DNA from 3 places in the Cohnella algarum genome. Region 3 is predicted to be linked to each of the others. Evidence: riboswitches for the same ligand, from Rfam matches in the RefSeq annotation. Region 3 holds a riboswitch; each other region holds the start of a gene.

Region 1 (4,333 bases), 240 kb from region 3:
TTATCCGGAAGACGAGGTTCGGAGGAAGGCAACGGAATTGGAGCCGGAAATCCGCGAGCTTTTCGGAATGTAAAAAAAAGAACTTGCAAAAGCAAAAGGAGACGCCATACGCTATGTTATTCGACACGCACGCCCACCTGGATTCGCCAAAGTTTGACAGCGATCGCGAGGAGGTCATCGCCCGCGCGCGGGAAGCCGGCGTCGAAACGATCGTCAATATCGGCTTCAACCGGGAGACGATCCCGACGACGATGGCGCTCGCGGAGAACTATCCGTTCATTTACGCCGCCGTCGGCTGGCACCCGACCGACGCGATCGACATGAAGTTTGAGGACGATTTGGCCTGGATCGAACGCTTGTGCGCCCATCCGAAGGTGGTGGCGATCGGCGAAATCGGGCTTGACTATTATTGGGATACGTCTCCGAAGGACGTTCAGCACGCCGTTTTCCGGGAGCAAATCCGTTTGGCCAAACGCCTGCGCAAGCCGATCGTCATCCATAACCGGGACGCCCACGAGGACGTCGTCCGGCTGCTTCGCGAGGAAGGCGCCTCCGAGGTCGGAGGGATCATGCACTGCTTTTCCGGAAGCTGGGAAACGGCCAAAAAATGCCTCGACATGAACTTCTATATTTCGTTCGGAGGACCGGTTACGTTCAAAAATGCAAGGGTTCCCAAAGAGGTGCTCGCGAACGTGCCGGACGACCGTTTTTTGATCGAAACGGACGCCCCGTATTTGACTCCGCACCCCTACCGAGGGAAGCGAAACGAGTCCGCTTACGTGCGGTTCGTAGCGGAGGCAGCAGCGGAAATAAAAGGGAAATCCGTGGAAGAAATTGCAAATTTAACGACCGAAAATGGTCTCGCCTGTTTTCGTCTACCAAGATAAAACGCTAACAATCGAAGAAAAATCATTTAGTTATGCGAAAAAACTGGTTTTTGATCGATGAAACCTAAAAATTCAGCTTTATTTCGTTCAAAAATGGAGGATTTCGCGCTTTGACCCTTCTTTACACCTTTGGCGCCGAGAGGTTATCATCTAATCCAAGAGTTTGAATATGGCATCCCTTTTCCAGTGCGCTGAGTCTCCGAACGGAGAGCGGGGGACCCGACGCGGAGGACCGGTTCGTACGCGAACCGCGATTTCCGCGGCCGAGTAATCTTGGGGTGAATTTTGCTGGCAACCGAAGCATCCGTCCAGGCCGGACGGTCCGTCGGATTGCGGGCGGATAGGGCCGCTCTCTTGGCCCGAACCCGACAGCTAACCTCGCAAGCGTATGAGAGAGAGGTCACCTCGTGCTGCCCATTTCCCTTTCGACGTCGCAAGCGGAGCCACGAACAGATCCTCTGTCCGTCGGCTTTTTTTGTTGTCCGTTTTTTGCGGGAGGAAGAGGCGAATGTTTTCGGGCGGCGGGTTGGTGCCGTTTACTGGTGAACGACGGCCGGGTGCTTTCGTGCGAAAGCCGCTCCGTGCGAAGCCCAGCGCCGTTAACCAAAAGGATAGTCGCGTCAGACGAAGTCATGCTTAGGCAGTCGACGGCGGGGCTATGAAGGAGGAACGAGAAAATGGGAACCGTTCCTGTCGGGAACACCCATGATCCACGACCGACCGGCAAGCTTTTCGCAGCGCGATGGAAGCATGAGCATTTGCGTTTGATCCTGCTCAGCGCAATTCTCTCTTTTGCTATGACCATCTTGTTCTTATTGCTGCTACACGGCGCGTCCGCCATGAGCGTAACCGTCGTGGACGGCGGGACGACAACCGTCATCAAAACGAAATCGTCCGATGTGCGATCGCTGCTCTCGGAGCACAACATCACCGTCGGCCCGCACGATCAAATATCCCAGCCGCTCGATGCCGAGCTGCAGGAGGGCAGCACGATCGCGATCGATCGCGCCGCGAAAGTCGTCCTGCAGGCGGACGGGAAGAAGGAGATCAAATATACGACCGCAGATTCCGTTCAGGAAGTTCTGCACGCCTCGAACCTCTCGTTGTCGGCGGACGACCGGGTAACGCCCGACAAGTCGGCGCCGGTTACCGAAGGCATGACCATTCAGGTGCTGAGAGTGGATAAAGAGGTCGTGGAAACGTCGCATCCGGTGACGTTCGCCATCGTGGAAAAGCAGGACCCCACGCTGCCCGAGGGCAGCAAAAAAGTGATCCAAACCGGCAAGGAAGGCACGCTCGTGACGAAAACCGAGCGCGTCTATGTCGACGGTCGCCTGGTCAGCGACCAGCTGGTATCCAAAACGATCACGCAGCCGTCCGTGCAGAAAATCGTCGCGGTCGGCACGAAGAAAAAAGAGCCCGAAGTCACGACGTTGTCCTACGACGCTTCGGCTAACGGCACGGTTCAGCTTAACGGAAAGTCGGTCAAAGTGAAGCAGGTGCTGAAGAACGTCAAGCTTACCGCCTATACGGCGGGCCCGGAATCTACGGGCAAGGACGTAGGCGACGAGGGCTACGGCATTACCGCATCCGGAACGAAGGTGTCGGAGGGCCGCACGATCGCGGTCGATCCCGACGTCATTCCGCTCGGCTGGTGGGTCTACATCGATGGCATCGGCTTCCGCCGAGCCGAAGACACCGGCAGCGCCATCAACGGCAAAAAAATCGACGTGTATTTCGACAGCGAGAGCCATGCGAAGAAGTTCGGCTCCAAAAAAGGATACACCGTATACGTCATCGGCCCTGTCAAGCCTTCCGCCGACTAAAGCGGAGGCGCAAGGGCGATTCCCGGTCGTGCCGGATCCGCCGCCGCGGTCCGGACGGCCGGACGGCGTCAATCGGGGATGCCAACCGTAGACGCCGAAGAACGAGCACATTTGACATAGATAGCGGCAATTGCAGGGAAGGGGCTTTCGGGCCTCTTCTTTTTTGCATGGGCAAGGTTATAATAACGAGTAGGACTTTGCCCGTCCTTTGGGCGAACCCGAAGAACGGAGCGGAAGGATCAAGCGATGATTCAGGAAATGATTGTGGTGGAAGGCAAGGACGACACGGCCGCCATCCGGCGGGCGGTGCAGGCCGATACGATCGAAACCGGCGGCTCGGCGATCGGCGAAGACGTGCTGCGGAGAATCGAGCTGGCGCACAAGCGGCGCGGCGTGATCGTATTTACCGATCCGGACGCTCCGGGGGAGCGGATTCGGAAAATCGTCGCCCAGCGGGTGCCGGACTGCAAGCACGCGTTTCTGACGCGCGCGGAGGCGAGAGGCAAGGACGGCATCGGCGTGGAGCATGCGTCCGACGAGGCGATCCGCCGGGCGCTTGCGCAGGCGAGAAGCGGCGAGGCGGCGCCGGAGGCCTCGGGGGAGGCCGACATCGCCTGGTCCGATCTGATGGACGCCGGACTGATCGTTCACGCCTCGGCGGCGCGGCGCCGGCAGCGGATGGGGGAGCTGCTCGGCATCGGATACGCCAACGGGAAACAATTTTACAAGCGCTGCGTCATGTTCCGCATCTCGCGGGAAGAGTTCTTGGACGCGTTAACGCAGCTGGAGCGGGAAGGACTGTAGGCGGAAGATGAACAACAACGGATCGCGCGGGGGAGCCGACATCGCAACCCCGAACCGGACGAAAGACATTATTCGCAGGCACGGCTTTACGTTCAAGAAAAGCCTGGGGCAAAACTTTTTGACCGACAAAAACATTCTCGATAAAATCGTCGCGGCGGCCAACCTCGGCCCGGAAGCCGGAGCGCTGGAAATCGGGCCCGGCATCGGCGCGCTGACGGAGCGCCTCGCGCAGGAGGCGGGGCAGGTGGCGGCCGTGGAGATCGACGACCGGCTCATTCCGATTCTCCGCGAGGTGCTGTCGGTCTACGACAACGTCACCGTGCTGCACGCCGACGTGCTCAAGGCCGATCTGCGCTCGTTATGGCAGGAGCGATTCGCCGGCTGCGAGCGCGTCAGCGTCGTCGCGAACCTGCCGTATTACGTTACGACGCCGATCATCATGAAGCTGCTGGAGGACCGGCTGCCGATCGAAGCGATCGTCGTGATGGTGCAGAAGGAGGTCGCGGAGCGCATGGCCGCCTCGCCGGGCGGCAAGGATTACGGCTCGCTCAGCATCGCCGTGCAGTACTACTGCGAGCCGGAGTACGTCTGCACCGTGCCGCCGGGCTCCTTCATCCCGGCGCCGAACGTCGACTCGGCCGTCATCCGGCTGAAGCGCCGCGGCGAGCCCGCCGTGGAGGTGCGGGACGAGGCGCGGTTTTTCCGCATCGTCCATGCCGCGTTCGCCCAGCGCCGCAAAACGCTGCACAACAACCTGGCGGCGTTCGCCGGCAAGGAGCGCAAGGGCGAGCTCGCGGACGTTCTGACGGCGTCCGG
Region 2 (4,333 bases), 1.4 Mb from region 3:
CATCGTCCTGCGGGAAAGATGATATTGTTTGGCCGAACGGCTCGGTTCCGGAATGACGAGCAGCGACCATTTGACGTTTTTTTTACGCTTGGCCATTTCCTCTCCTTTCCAGACCGAAGATTTGGGGGATTTGCCGATTTGAGCGCTCTATTGCTATTTATTCTTGCAAGGTTATGAACATACCTGAAGTTTTTGTTCGAAAAGGCCGACGAAGGCCGGCCAGGCCCGAGTCCAAGCTATGCGAGCGGAGCGCTTTAGGGGGGGCGAGCCGAATAGGGAGCCGGATGGGGTTGGCTGTGCGTTTTGCCGCTCCTGTTCGCACTGCAGTCGGCGACGCCGTTCTGTGCTTGAATATCGCCGGCCTCGCGTTCTATTATTTTGCGGCCCGCGATTATCGCAGGAGGATTTCGTCCGGGATTTGCGGGACAGCCGCGAAGTCGATCCGGAAACGTTTCGACGCGGTTCGCGGCCCGGGCGCTTGCGCGAATGCTGTCGCCTTTGCTGCGCGCGGCGCGAATCGCTGGCGGCTCGGGCTACAACGTGGAAAGCGACTGAAGCACGCGCCCGAGCGGCTGGGGCTTGCAGCGGCCGATCAAGTCGCCGACCGTCTCCAGCCGCCGCACGATATTGCCCAGGTGGAAGTCCCCGGGCTTCACGTCCCGGCGGACTTCGTCGCGGGTGAGCGGCGTCGATACGGGCGCGCCCGGACGCGCTCTGGGCGTGTACGGAACGGGCAGCGTGCGCCCGGGATGGTGCTGCAAGTAATCGAGATAAATCAACGTGCCGCGGTCTTTTTTCATGCGGGCGACCGTGAACATGTTCGGCTTCATGGCGGTTAAATATTCCGACACGAATTTGCCGAAAGCCCGCAGCTCGTCGAACGTCGGGCCGGGCTCGATCGGCATGACGACCTGCACGCCCGTCGCTCCCGACGTCTTCGCGACCGCTTCGAGTCCGAGCCTGGACAGCATGTCCAGCACGGCGTCCGTCGCTTCCATAAGGCGCGGCTCCTCCTCGACGGACGGATCGATATCGAGCATCCAACGGTCGGGCAGCTCCTCGCCGATCCGCTCGCACGACACGTGGAATTCGAGGCTGTACAAGCTGCCGAGCCAGACGAGCGTCGGCAGCGAATCGAGCACGATGTACTCGATCGATCCGTTTTTGGCCGTGCGGACGAACGGCGGCGCGGGGCGCGGGCAATTTTTTTGATAAAAGGACGTCTCGCCGGCGATGCCTTCCGGATACCGGATCGTCGTCAAATATCGTCCCTGGCTGTGCGGGAGCAAATACGGCGAGAGGCGGGCCAGCGTTTGAACATAGTCAAGCTTGGTAATGCCGGACTCCGGCCATAGCAGCTTGTCGGGGTGGGAAACGTTCAGTTCGTCCTTGCCCATCGTTAACGTAACGTTTTGCGGCATCGCTTTCTCCTCGTCTGTCCGGCGGATTGTCGGCAACCGGCCTTTTCCGAAAATATACGCCAAAATCGGCCGTTTTATCCGCCGGAACATTTTCGCCGGCATGCACAAGCGGCGTTTTGCCTGCATAAACCGAACATAGCGGGAGCAAGGACGCGGCTTTGCCGGATGACGGAGCTTCGCGTTTTTCCTTCCGAACGTTTTCGAAAATGAGGTGAACGCCTTGAGCAATCCGCTGACCGCCGCCGTATTGCTTCTGCTTGTGTTCTGGACGGGAACGGCTCTGTTCATCGCCGTGCATCCGGAATGGTTCCGGAGCTGGGTGCATCGCTTGAGAGGAACGAAGGAGCCCGAAGGAAGAACGTACCTGCCTTATCGGATCGGAGCCCTCGTTTGCGGAATTGCGGGCTTTTTGGGGTTGTCGTGGATTGGGTGAAAATCGAAAGCCGGATTTCGATGCCGATGGCGAAGCGGACGAACGGATTCGGTTAAGCCGACATGAAAAAAAAGGCTGCGCCCCGCCTCATGCGGCTGCGCAGCCTTTTGCTTTCGTCGCGGCGATTAGCCGATAAACATTTGGACCCATACGCCGTTGTAGTAAGCGACCCCGATCTTCGTGAAGTTTTGGCCGAGGATGTTCGCTTTATGGCCGGAGCTGTTCATCCAGGCGTTCATGACTTCCGCGGGCGTTCTTTGGCCCTTCGCGATGTTCTCGCCCGCGTAGTTGAACGACACGCCAAACTGCTTCATCATGTCGAACGGAGAGCCGTACGTCGGCGAAGTATGGCTGAAGTAGTTTTTATTGTACATGTCCTTGGCTTTGGCAAGAGCGACTTCCGACAGCTTGCTGTCCATCGCAAGCGCGCCGAGGCCGGCTTTCGCCCGCTCCGCGTTCACCAGCTTGGCGACTTCCGCGGCGTATTGCGATGTTTGGACGGTCGAGCCCGAGCCCGGGTTCGTGGTGCCCGGATTCGTCGTGCCGGAGCCGTTGCTGCCGGAACCGGCGTTGCCCGAGCCCGCGCTGCCGGAGCCGGCATTGCCCGCACCCGATCCGGCGCTGCCGTTCGATCCGCCGCTCGCATTGCCGGAGCCGGCGTTCGAGCCGGAATTGCCGTTGTCGGCGGACGGCGCGGACGGAGCCGTCGGCTTCGTCACGGTGCCTTGCGACAGGCCTTGCTTGATTTGGTCGAGCAAGCTGTCCAGATCGATGCCGTTAAGCAGACCGTTCAAATCGGAACTATTGATCGTATATTTGAAAGTATGCACGCTCACGTCGGCATTGGATGCTGCGGATGCAGCGCCGGCCGGCAGCGACAAGGCCGTAACCAGAGCGCCGGAAAGAGCCAGAGTACCCCAACGTTTGCTTCCCTTCTTGAACAAAAAGCATTCCTCCCTTTGTTTTGCCTGCGAGGTTAGCTGACGGGTTCGGGTCAAAGAGCGCCCCTGCCGCAATAGCTTCGATTAGCGGCTTCACCCCGAAAACTTGGTTCCCCCGCGTCTGCTCTGCAGACTTTGGCTTTGGAACGCTTAACATTCTATCAATCTTCCGACTCTATTTCATTCTATAAATAATGGTATGGAAGCGCAGGAAAAATAAGACGCCGCGTACAAAATGGCGTCCCGGATAGCCGCTGAGGGCGAAAAATTCGGGCACATTGGCCGGATGGCGGGGCGAGCGAGGCGATGAGGGCGAAAAATTCGGGCGCATCGCCGGATCGCGGGGCAGCGAGCACAGCGACATTTGATTGAGCGTGACCCCGGGTACGGATGCGTCATCCGAAATAACGGTCGCGAGAGACCGTTATTCGAGGAATTTCCCGAACTGCGGGCAAATAGCGGCCCCTGGAGGCCGCTATTATGTCAGAGCGAGGCAGTAAACGGCATCCACCTTTCGGGAGAACTCGGCGAGCAGCGTCAGCCATACGCCCGCTTACGGAGCCGTCTCCTTCGTTTTGCGCCCACGGGCCGTCCGCCGCTTCGGGGCCGCCGGAGCTTCCCCATCCTTCGCTGCCCCTTTGTCCGCCGGAACGGACTTCACCGCTTCCAGGCTCGCTTGCAGCGCCGACATCAAATCGATGACATTGGTTCTCTCGGCGGCCGGCGCGGTGACGACGTCCACGCCTTTGCCCGCGACTTTGCGTTCGATCGCCTCAAGCATCGCCACCCGATAATCGTCCGTATATTTGGTCGGCTCGAAAGGCGCGGACAGCTGCTCGATGAGCATTTTCGCCATATCGAGCTCCCGGTCGTTCACGTTCGCTTGCTGCGGCAAATTCGGAACGGCCTGGAGCGACCGGATTTCGTCCGGGTAGAACATCGTTTCCATGCAAATGCAGTTATCCACCGCCCGGATGGCGGCGAGGCTGCTTTTGCTCCGAATGGCCACTTTGGCGATGCCGATCCGTCCCGAATCCCGCATCGCTTCAAGCAGCAGGCTGTAGGCTCCCGCGCCGGCCTGATCGGGCGACAAATAGTACGTTTTTTGAAAATAAAGCGGATCGATTTCTTCCAGGGCGACAAAATCCAAAATTTTGATCGTTCGCGTATTTTCCGGCTTTACGGCCTCCAGCTCCTCGTTTTCGAACAGCACGAAATGCCCTTTCTCATATTCGTAGCCCCGAACGATTTCTTCCCATTCGGCCGGACGGTCGCAATGGGGGCAGCTGCGCGTATACGAGATGGGAGTCCCGCACTCCTTATGGATATATCTGAGGTGAATGTCCTTATCTTCGGTTGCCGTAAACATTTTCACCGGGACGTGAACGAGGCCAAAGCTGATGGCTCCTTTCCACACGGTATGCATCGCGATTTCACTCCCATCCGAAACGTTTTTGATTTTGTTATCCTCCCCGCGTTTGCATCAAATCAAACCCCTCGGGGGAACTTAAAGCAAGTTTTTATTGTTTCGCTCAAGG
Region 3 (4,333 bases):
GAAAACGTGTACATGCGCGGCAAGCTTGTGCTCAAAGCCATCGAACAGCAGGTAGGCGAAAAAACGATGAACAAAATCATGCGGACCTATTTCCAGACGTACCGGTTCAGGCACCCATCCTCTTACGACTTCCAGAAAGTCGTCGAGAGCGTGACGAAAAAGAAATGGACCGAGTTTTTCCATGCGTACGTCCAAAACGGCCAAATGGCCGACTTCTCCGTCGAATCGATCGAATCGCGCCTGAACGATCAGAACGTTTACGAATCCAGGGTCGTGCTGAAGCGCGGCGGCAGTCCCGAACCGGTATCGGTATGGTTCCAATTCGCCAACGGCGAAAAGCTGCGCAAAACATGGGACGGCGCGCAAAAGCACGTGCAGTTCCAGGTCAAACACGAATCGCCGCTGCAATTCGTGGCGGTCGATCCCGAAATGGCGGTCGTGCTCGACAATTACCGGTATAACAACTTTTTGAAAACCGATGTGGACGAACCCGTTCGGACCCGCTGGAATATCGGCTTGACCAAGCTGGTGGACGGTCTGCTCGGCATCCTGGCCTGGTGAGGTGAAACGAGATGCGCTCAATAATCCGCGAGGGATGGAGTTTGACCTCCCGGCATAAATACGTGCTGGTCGCCCTGTTTTTGTACCGGCTGCTGTGGGGCTTCTTTCTGTACCGATTTATCGATTCGGTCGTCACGCCGATCCTCGCCCGTTACCCCGACGGGCACCCGAACGGCAACGCGGTCCGGTTGTTCCTGATCGAGGCCCAATTCCGTCTGACCAAAACCGACCTCATGAACGAAGCTCTCCTTATGCTGGCGGGAATGCTGCTTCTCCGCATGGTGCTCACGCCGCTGCTGAACGCCGGCCTGTACTATTCCTTCCATCACGCCGACGAAGAGCGGGGAACCCGGATGCTCACCGGCATGCGCCGCGCGTGGAAGCCGGTCGTTCTGCTGTACCTGCTGGAGAACGCATTGGCTTTTCTGCCGGCTTTATGGCTCCTCCCCTTCGCCAAATCGCAATTTCTGGCGCAATTTTCCGTCGAGTCGTGGGCGTTGAAAATGCTCCCTTACGCCGCCGTCTGGATGTGCTGGATTTTTATCGTTCATCTGCTGTTCCAATTCATGCAGTTCGGCGCCGTATCTAAGGATGGCATCGTCAAAGGGCTTGCCCGCGCGTGCGCCAAAGCGCTGCCGCTGGCCGCCGTTACGCTGTTGCTGACGGGGATCGGCGCGGCGGCTTCGGTCGCCGTCACGGGCGCGACGATGTTCTGGACCGGATTCATTTCCGTCGCGGTTCACCAAGCGTTTCAATTCGTCCGAACCATGATGGCCGTCTGGACCTCGGCCTCCCAATACGCGTTATGGAAGGCCGATTCGGCCGCCTGACCGTCGTTCTCCCCCGCCCCTCGCCCTGCAAACGTTCGCCAAAAAAGCTATTCCGTCGCCGCGATTCGCAGCGCCTGGAATAGCTTTTTTCGTTTTCATTCCGGTTTTTTCGCGTTTATTAAAGCTTTCTTAACTTTATATTAACGAATTCTAATCTTTTATCGGCAGGAAAAGACTCCCACTGCGCGAATAATTAATTCTCATGTGCGAAAACTGCCGAATTTCCTTGCACAGGGAAACGGGGGAACCAGATTTGCCGGGTGAATTGATTCCGCTTCGCTAGCAGGAATCATAGGGAACCTTCTACCGAACCCTTCAGCTAACCTCGTAGGCATTGGAAGGAGTCACTTGTTTTGCGGAAGTTGTCACTCGGTTTTCTTGCTTTCTCATTCGCGTTCTTGCTGGCCTTTCAGGCGGGAACCGCGTCTGCGGGCTCCAAGCTGAACGACGAGGTCACCGATCTGATCGGTGTCGACTACCAATACGGCGGAACGACGACCAGCGGGTTCGACTGCTCGGGCTTCACGTCCTACGTATTCAAGAAGTTCGAAATCAAGCTGCCTCGTTCGTCCAAAGACCAGTTCGAGACCGGAACGGAAGTCGAGCAAAGCGAGCTGCGCCCGGGAGACCTCGTGTTCTTCAACACGAACGGCAAAGGCGTATCTCACGTTGGCGTATATGTCGGAAACAACAAATTCGCCCACGCTTCGACATCCAAAGGGGTTACGGTAACCGACCTCGACGAAAGCTATTACGCAAAACGCTACCTCGGCGCGCGCCGCGTCCTGGACGACGCAACGTACGAGGCAGTGGCCGCTTACAAAGCGTAAGCCGCTAGTATCGCCAAGGGTCTCCTGTCGCTAGCAGGAGGCCCTTTGTCATGCTCCTCACCGGGTCACCGTCCGGCCCGCTCCAGCCGGCTGCGCCGCCACTTCAAGCCGAAGACGACGGCGGCGGCCGCGCACAGCCCCGCGAAAACGAATTTCATGTACCGTTCGACTAACCCGAAAACGATCTCCCACTGGTCCCCGAATCCGTACCCGATCAGGAAAAAGGCGCTCACCCACAAGGCGCAGCCCGTGTAGGCGTACAGTGCGAAAGAACGGTACGGCACTTGGATAATGCCGGCGAAATAACCGATGAATTGGCGGATGCCCGGCAGAAAATAGCTGAACAACAGCACTTTGCTTCCGTACCGGTCGTATGCTTTGCGCGTTTTTGCCACATGGTCGGGTTTGAGAAACAGCCACTTTCCGTATCTTTCGACAAGCGGAGCCCCGATCTTGCGTCCGAGCCAGTAAGTCGCCGTAATGCCGATCACCGCGCCCGAGTAAGCGGAACCGAGCGCCGGAAGCCACGCCAAAATACGTTGCGACGCCAAATATCCGGTTAACGCCAGCGTCGTATTGCCGGGGGGAATCGGCAGCGCGATCGCGTCCAGGGGCAGGCCGATCAGCAGCACCCAATAGCCGTATTGCGAAAACAATCGTTCGATGTATTCCAGCAATTCCATTTGCCAGCCCCTTGCCGCACCTTACAGTTGCTGTTGCTCGGCGTTTCGCGCCTGCTTCTTTCGGTCGTGTCTTCGCTTCAGCCATAGGCCCAGGAGGAGAATCGGAACGAAAATCACGAAAATGTAGAGCGATACGTCCTTGACCATGCTCTCCGCCATCCGGCCATAATAGTAAAACAAAAACCCGACGACGTAAAATTTGACGGCCCGGCCTATGGCGGCATAGCCGATCAGCTTCCATAGAGGAAACTTCAAACACCCCGACATGATCGTAAACACTTTGAACGGAATCGGAGTGAACGCGCCGATAAGCACGGTCGCCTCGCCGTTTTTTTGGAACATGGCGGTTGCCTTGTCGATCCATTCCTTTTTCAGCAATTTGTAGAGCACCGAATGACCCAGCAGCTTGCCGATCCCGTACCCTACCGGCGTTCCGAGCAAACAGGCGATATAGCCCACGGTCGCGTACCATAACGCCGACGAAGGGTCGACAAGGCTTAACGATACCTGCAGAAAAAAGGCCGGAATCGGAAAAATGATGGCATCGACGAACGAGTGAATCGCCAATCCCCAGACGCCAAACTCCAAAAAAATGTCGACCAAATTTTGAAACATTCTGTTCTCCTCTTTTACGGCCTGCAGGTTTTATTATAAAGAATCGCTGCACGGCCCGTCATGAACCTGCGTCGGTTTTCGGACTGGACTTTAGGCGGGGCAAAAAGGCTACATTAAGGGTTACGTTGGCGCAAAAAAAAGGATGCAGGGAGTTTTCGAAAGAGGCGGGCAAAAGCGGGTAAAGCCGGCTTCGTCGTCTTTTCCTTCCCGGCCGCGAAAAAAAGCCGCCCCGGACCGGCCGTCCCGATAGGAACGAACCGTGTCGAAGCGGCTGATGCTTCGGATGCGCTCGGATTTAACCGAATTGGAAATAGGCCTTCGCGTTCCGGTAGCTGATGTCCTGGACCATTCCGCCCAGCAAATCGAAGTCCCGCGGCACTTCCCCGTCTTCGGCCCATTCGCCGAGCAGGTTGCACAGGATGCGGCGGAAATACTCATGGCGCGTATACGACAGGAAGCTGCGCGAATCGGTCAGCATGCCGACGAACCGTCCCAGCAGCCCCGTGTTGCCGAGCGCCTTGAGCTGGTCCAGCATGCCGTCCTTCGTATCGTTGAACCACCAGGCCGAGCCCAGCTGGATTTTGCCCGGAACTCCTCCGCCCTGGAAGCTTCCGATCGCCGTGCCGAGCGCGTACAGATCGTTCGGATTAAGCGAGTACACGATCGTACGCGGCAGCGCGTCGTCCCGCTCCAGCGCGTCCAGCAGCCGGACCAGGGGACCCGCGACCGGGCCGTCGTAAATCGAGTCGTAGCCCGTATCCGGACCGAGCTTCTCGAACATGCGGCTGTTGTTGTTGCGCTGCGCGTGCATATG

The links. A riboswitch is a leader RNA that binds a small molecule or an ion and turns the genes downstream of it on or off. The one in region 3 is predicted to bind cyclic di-AMP.
Region 1: linked by a shared signal. The riboswitch ahead of JW799_RS07835 (ubiquitin-like domain-containing protein) and the one ahead of JW799_RS09030 (C40 family peptidase) in region 3 are both predicted to bind cyclic di-AMP.
Region 2: linked by a shared signal. The riboswitch ahead of JW799_RS02665 (CAP domain-containing protein) and the one ahead of JW799_RS09030 (C40 family peptidase) in region 3 are both predicted to bind cyclic di-AMP.

What each region holds. Positions count from the first base shown of each region.
Region 1 covers NZ_JAFHKM010000002.1:1,738,601-1,742,933, forward strand. The annotation lists gene JW799_RS07825 (HD domain-containing protein) at 1-73, shown strand, start outside; gene JW799_RS07830 (TatD family hydrolase) at 114-887, shown strand; cyclic di-AMP (ydaO/yuaA leader) riboswitch at 1,067-1,289, shown strand; gene JW799_RS07835 (ubiquitin-like domain-containing protein) at 1,727-2,713, shown strand; gene rnmV (ribonuclease M5) at 2,960-3,517, shown strand; gene rsmA (16S rRNA (adenine(1518)-N(6)/adenine(1519)-N(6))-dimethyltransferase RsmA) at 3,525-4,333, shown strand, end outside.
Region 2 covers NZ_JAFHKM010000002.1:543,622-547,954, reverse strand. The annotation lists gene JW799_RS02680 (M23 family metallopeptidase) at 1-96, opposite strand, end outside; gene ligD (non-homologous end-joining DNA ligase) at 534-1,421, opposite strand; gene JW799_RS02670 (hypothetical protein) at 1,642-1,854, shown strand; gene JW799_RS02665 (CAP domain-containing protein) at 1,980-2,798, opposite strand; cyclic di-AMP (ydaO/yuaA leader) riboswitch at 2,805-2,946, opposite strand; gene ku (non-homologous end joining protein Ku) at 3,349-4,221, opposite strand.
Region 3 covers NZ_JAFHKM010000002.1:1,983,202-1,987,534, reverse strand. The annotation lists partial or broken gene JW799_RS09040 (M1 family metallopeptidase) at 1-561, shown strand, start outside; gene JW799_RS09035 (hypothetical protein) at 573-1,391, shown strand; cyclic di-AMP (ydaO/yuaA leader) riboswitch at 1,596-1,740, shown strand; gene JW799_RS09030 (C40 family peptidase) at 1,745-2,221, shown strand; gene JW799_RS09025 (DedA family protein) at 2,287-2,904, opposite strand; gene JW799_RS09020 (YqaA family protein) at 2,926-3,519, opposite strand; gene uxaC (glucuronate isomerase) at 3,815-4,333, opposite strand, start outside.